One region of the Paenibacillus sp. FSL H7-0737 genome, then DNA from elsewhere that is predicted to be linked to it. Evidence: riboswitches for the same ligand, from Rfam matches in the RefSeq annotation. Region 1 holds a riboswitch; the other holds the start of a gene.

Region 1 (3,153 bases):
CACTTGAAAGAACCGTCGTTCATGAAATTGGCCATCAATACTTTTACGGCATGGTAGCCAGCAATGAATTCGAAGAGGCTTGGCTAGATGAAAGCTTCACTTCTTATGCTGAAGACAGACTCATGGAGCAAGAATATGGCATCAAAACGAATCTCCCTCTTCAGTCCAGCTTGGTGACCAAATCAGAGCCGCTAAATTTAGAAACATGGAAATATGCCGGGGCAGAATCCTATAGCCGGAATGTGTATATTCGCGGAAAGCTAGTACTTAAGGATATTGAGCGCCAAGTAGGCACTAAGGCAATGAACAGCATCATGTCCACTTACACACGTAAATTCCGTTTCCAGCACCCCACTACGTCTGATTTTCAAAAAGTCGTTGAGAAGGTAACCAAAAAATCATGGCAGCCTTATTTCGAAGATTATATTTATGGTGGTGGTGCTCCTGATTTCTCAGTAGATACGATTACGATTAAAAAGAATGGCAACAGCGATGCTCAGAGCTATGAATCCATAGTAAAGATTACAAACAAAGGGAGCCATTACGTTGACGTTCCCATTAAATTCACATTCGCCGATGGCTCTGCTACAGAGCGGGTCTGGAGCGGTGAAGGAGCAGAGACTACCTTCCAATTGTTAAGCGATAAGTTTCTTCTCTCTGCTGAGGTTGATCCTGAGCATACCATTCTGTTAGAAAACAAGCATCTTAATAACTTCAGACTGGCGGAAATAGAGCCCAAAACGCTCTCCCGCTGGACATTAAGTGTAACTAAACTAGTTGAAACCGTGCTCGGAACTCTTGTCTGGTGAGGTGAATGATTGTGAGAACATCGATAACCCGCGGCTGGCAAAGCATGAAGGAGCAATTTTATATTCTGATTCTGCTCTTCATCTACCGACTGCTCTGGGGCTACTTTATGTACGGCTTCATCCGGTCTGCTATCGTTCCAATTCTACTGCGTTATCCAGATAAAGACGCTGGAGGCAGCGGAATGGGCAGACTACTCTATTATGTCGAAGGGCAGTTCAACTTGAACACAGATCCTGCGATACGTACTTGGTTATGGATGTTCCTAGGGCTTGTTGTCTTACGACTGCTACTCTCCCCCTTCATAAGGGCAGGATTACTGCATGAACTCCATCAGGAGCGAAAAGGAGAGCGTGGCCTGTTCTTTTTTCCAGGTATGAAGCTTTATGGATTTCCAGTGTTTATCTTCAGTCTAATCGAATGGGCGCTGGCTCTACTTCCGTTATACTGGCTTGCTCCAAAAATGTACGGGCTATTCTTGTCCTCCTTTCTGAACTACTCTTTGTTACTTCATCTAGTTCCATACGTATTGGCATGGCTTATATACATCTTTATCGTGCGCCTGTTCCTTCTATATATGCAGTTTGGGTATACCAGCGGCACGGGGATGTTCTCCTCCTTATTCATTTGCTTGAAGTCGCTGATTCCGGCAATAGGAATTTCAATCATACTTGGTGCAGCAGGCCTGATCCTTTTGCTAGTGTGCGGAATAACGGGCATCTTCTGTCCTGGCCTACCAGCACTTCTTATTCGTCAACTTTCATCACTGCCCTCAACACTCTTCAAAATGTGGGGAATTTCAGCTCAATATCATCTATGGCACAGTAAAGCATTTCCACAATAATTTGAAGCATTACAGAACATAATATAAGAGTCCCGGTTCCTGAATCAGGAGCTGGGACTCTTTCGCGTTATAGACAAATTATGAGGATTTGCAAAATCGTAAAGACTTTGTTACAATAAGTCCTGTTCCATTGGTAACAAGTTTGTAATCATTTGAAACGATTTCTACATAACTTCATGTATTTGTCGTAGTCATGTCGATAAGTCACTATCTGGTGCATAAAACGCCGAATTCCTTGCACCGGGAAGTGGGGGAACCATATTTTGGGTGAATTGATCTCGCTTTGCAGTGATCATAGGGGAACCTTCTACCGAATCCTTAAGCTAACCTCACAGGCATTGGAAGGGGTACAATTTTTTTGAAGAATTTAAGAAAAGCATGCGTCGCTGCGGCGCTAGGACTTGTGATGGCGTTCTCTATTGGTGGAGGAAGTGCCTTTGCAGATTCTAAGATGGACAGTGTTATTTCAAAGACAATTGGAGTTGCCTATAAAACCGGAGGCACTAGCACTGCCGGGTTTGACTGTTCTGGATTTACTACGTATGTATTCAAGAAGGTGGGTCTTTCTTTGCCCCGTACTTCAAAAGCTCAATATAATGTCGGAACTCCTGTAGCTAAAAGTAAATTACGTTCAGGTGACCTAGTTTTCTTTAACACATTGGGCAACGGCGTATCCCATGTCGGCATTTATGTTGGAAACGGAAAATTCGCACAATCATCATCTTCATATGGCGTGACCATCACTTCACTTAGCCAATCCTACTGGGCCAATCGCTACGTTGGTGCTAAAAGAGTAATGAGTACTTCCTCATATCAAGCTATAGCCTACGATTAATACTTCCCCACAACTATAACCTCACAATTACATTATATAGACCTGGGTTTGATTATTGACTTAATCGAATCCAGGTTTTCTTTTGCCTTATTATATTCTTTACACCTCTTGAACGGACTTTAAACACTTTTATTTGATAAAAATTTCAATAAATATAAAAATTAGTTTAATATTATCGCTTACATATGCATTTTGTCTTTAAAAAAACGAATTTTTCTGCATGATTATGTTAAAAACGATTGCCAAGCGGCACTCTGTTTGTTACAATAACTGCAGTAAGATTTTAGTAACATTTTTGTAATCATTAAGTTGTTATTTACAAAGGTTTTGTCATGTATTGATTACAAGCTATTCCTAATCAACAGTATCAGCCGAGTTTCCTAACTATTAGGAAAACGGGGGAACCAACTTTGGGTGAATTGACCTCCATTTTTAGAGGGGTCATAGGGGACCTTCAACCGAACCCTTAAGCTAACCTCGTAGGCATCCGGAAGGGGTATAAACTTTTGAAGAAGAAGCTAGCAGCAGCAGTACTTAGCTTTTCCATTATTTTCACCATCGGAGCAGGAAGCGCTTTCGCGGATTCCAAAATGGATAAAGTGATCGACAAGACCATCGGAACTAAGTACGTATCCGGCGGCATCTCCACAAATGGATTTGATTGCTC
Region 2 (3,153 bases), 1.1 Mb from region 1:
GGCATTTTGCGCTACGCAATATGTTGTGGAGCGAGCGGTTGCTATGAACGCCAATTTGTTGATCACACATGAAGGTGTGTTTTACAGTCATCATGAGACGAGTGAGTGGTTAGAGGATGACCCTATTTATCTTGCGAAACTGAGTTTAATCGAGCGTTCTGAACTGGCTATTTTTCGTTATCATGATTATTGGCATAGGCATCAACCAGACGGGATCATGGTGGGCTTGCTACGAGAGCTTGAATGGTCAGCCTATGTGGTTGAGCAGCAATCCACTGCTACAATCCTATCGATTCCAGCTATGACGGTAAGTGAAGCGGCACAGTATATAAAAATAAAGCTAGGTATCTCCTATTTACGTGCTGCCGGAGACGTATCCCAGATATGCAGACATGTGGGGATATTAGTAGGTTACAGAGGAGGTGGGACGATGGCTATTCCTCTTTTTAATCAGCACAATCTTGATTTAATTATTGCTGGCGAGGGCCCCGAATGGGAAACTCCAGAATATGTGAGGGATGCTGTCCACCAAGGCAGATCAAAAGCGCTGATTATGTTAGGTCATGCGGAAAGTGAAGCTCCAGGAATGAAATATTTAGCTGAAGTTCTGGCACAGAAATACCCAATGATTCCTACTTATTTTATTGCTGAACAACCGGTCTATCAGCTGGTTTAATTCGTATAAACCGAAATGAAGAATAAATTTGCATATTATGGAGAAAATGATTGGAAACCAGGTCACTGAGAAAGGAGTGTTTCAATGGAAATTCCTTTGGAGGCTGATGAAGTGTTAAGTCGTATCAAAAAGCTTCAAACCGATGGAAGCTCGATCAGCAAAAAACAAGTGAAGCAAAGCGATCCTGATCTTATGAGAAGTGCGCTGTTCTTTTTTCCGAGCTGGGAGCATGCATTGAAAAACGCCGATCTGTTGTAGCCATATGATTGTATAACGAAGCCGAGTGGTTCAGGGATTGATCTCTGATGGCCGCTCGGCTTTTTTTAGATATATTGAGTAAACAAGAGCAAAAGAAAGAGAAAACGAAGTGTATGCTCAATATGAAATGAAAAGCATGGCTTTCAACATTATTTTGCCCACGGCTCAACTTTACAAGAAACCTTACACGGAGTATGATTCATCACATAACTGACAATTACATAAGAAGTCCGCTTAATTTCCGTTAAGGAAAGCGGGGGAACCAACAACTGGGAACCAGTGTAACAATCGGTACTAGTTATGGGGTGAATCCTGTTCCAGGTGCATAAATGCATCCATGCAGGTAGGGCAACTCTCACTGCCCGAATCCGACAGCTAACCTCGTAAGCGTATGGAGAGAGGATGAATGGCGTATTTGATGATGAATAGCCACAGAGAATCCCTCTGTGGTTTTTTGCTGCGTTAAAAAGCAGATATAGTTGTAGAACCTATCTATGAAAGAGGTGTTAACTTTGCCTATTGCTAAACTGAATGGAACTTCGCTCTATTACGAAATCAATGGAACAGGGGCTCCGGTTGTGTTTATCCATGGACATGGATTAACACATAGTATGTTCAAGCCACAATTGGAGTATTTTTCTGATAAATATAAAGTGATTCTGTGTGATTTACGGGGGAATGGCAAATCAGGTGAATTACTGCAGGCCCCAAACGAGATTATTGAAACCCAATGTCTAGATATAATTATGCTATTGAATGATTTGGGTATTCGTGAGGCTGTTTTTGTTGGGAGTGCCTATGGGGGGCTCGTCGTTCAGCATATTGCGAAACAATATCCAGAGCGAGTAAAAGCGATTGTTGTCGCGGATAGCTTTTGTAGAAGTCAGGCGTCAACGATAATCGGTAAAATCCAGCTTATGGCTGCTTATTGTAGCTGGTTAATGTATTACGCTCCAAGTGAGCTTGTACTGCCTTCGATTCGTATGATGTACCGGGAACGCTGGAATCTGGCTTATAACGAGATTAGAAGAGGACTTCTCGATAAACGTCCACGGGAATTGTATCGGCAAAGGCTGGCTACGAGCCATGTGGATTACACTAGATGCTTAAAGTCTTTTAAGCGTCCCGCCTTATGTATTGTAGGTGACTTTAGTGAATTTGGAGTTAATTGTATGAAGGATATGGTGTCTCAGCTGCCACATGCTCAGTTAGTGATTATCCCTAACGCATTAGATCCTAGTAATCTGTGTCAGCCGGAGAAATTTAATGCTATACTTCAGCGGTTTTTGGAGAAACAGCAGGAAACTCAGCAGATTAGTTAATCTTAATGGTAAGTGAGAAATGAGAGGCGTCCCATAGCCGGGGAGTATGTACTGGCTACGGGGCGTTCTTCTGTATGTCTGTATTTTGTACAATGCTGTCTACTGATGTAAGATTAAAGTTATTCGATACTAACTATCTAAAGGAGCTGAGTCATGATGTCTCAAGCCGAAACCATAAAATTGACCTCATTATCTTCAAAAGGGGGCTGCGGCTGCAAAATCGGTCCCGCCGATCTCATGCAGGTTATTCGCAGTCTACCACCAACCGTTCCTAATCCGGATCTACTTGTGGGTCTGGATACCAGTGATGACGCTGGGGTATATCGATTAAGTGATGATCTGGCGTTAGTGCAAACTGTTGATTTTTTCACGCCGATCGTGGACGACCCTTATTCCTTTGGGCAAATTGCAGCAGCTAATGCGTTAAGTGATATTTATGCTATGGGCGGTAAGCCGCTTACGGTGCTTAATATTGTGGCCTTCCCTATTTCTGTTCTGGACAAAAGCATTCTCGGTGACATTTTGCGCGGTGCAGCAGATAAAGTGCAGGAAGCAGGAGCAACGCTTGTGGGCGGACATTCCATCGACGATAAAGAGCCTAAATTTGGATTGGCCGTTACGGGCCTTGTGCATCCGGACAAAGTAAGAACGAATGCAGGTGCGCAGGTAGGAGACAAGCTGATTTTGACCAAACCTATCGGTGTGGGCATCTTAACGACTTCTATTAAAAAGGATCAGCTATCCCCAGAAGAAACTACACGCCTTACGACAGTCATGTCTACACTGAATAAAAAAGCGGCTGAAATCATGGAGCCCTATGATGTACATGCTTGTACAGATGTTACCGGATTCGGGTTGCTTGGACATGCCTCGGAAATGGCAAAGGGGAGCAACCAC

The links. Region 1 has a riboswitch for cyclic di-AMP ahead of H70737_RS00585 (C40 family peptidase). Riboswitches for the same ligand answer to the same signal wherever they lie in the genome.
Region 2: it holds a riboswitch for cyclic di-AMP, as region 1 does, so the genes downstream of both, H70737_RS25095 (alpha/beta fold hydrolase) here and H70737_RS00585 (C40 family peptidase) in region 1, are expected to answer to the same signal.

The regions. Positions count from the first base shown of each region.
Region 1 is NZ_CP009279.1:122,544-125,696, reverse strand. It holds gene H70737_RS00595 (M1 family metallopeptidase) at 1-809, shown strand, start outside; gene H70737_RS30920 (hypothetical protein) at 821-1,651, shown strand; cyclic di-AMP (ydaO/yuaA leader) riboswitch at 1,866-2,004, shown strand; gene H70737_RS00585 (C40 family peptidase) at 2,058-2,486, shown strand; cyclic di-AMP (ydaO/yuaA leader) riboswitch at 2,846-2,987, shown strand; gene H70737_RS00580 (C40 family peptidase) at 2,993-3,153, shown strand, end outside.
Region 2 is NZ_CP009279.1:5,758,286-5,761,438, reverse strand. It holds gene H70737_RS25100 (Nif3-like dinuclear metal center hexameric protein) at 1-676, shown strand, start outside; gene H70737_RS31125 (hypothetical protein) at 761-934, shown strand; cyclic di-AMP (ydaO/yuaA leader) riboswitch at 1,156-1,340, shown strand; gene H70737_RS25095 (alpha/beta fold hydrolase) at 1,447-2,256, shown strand; gene selD (selenide, water dikinase SelD) at 2,413-3,153, shown strand, end outside.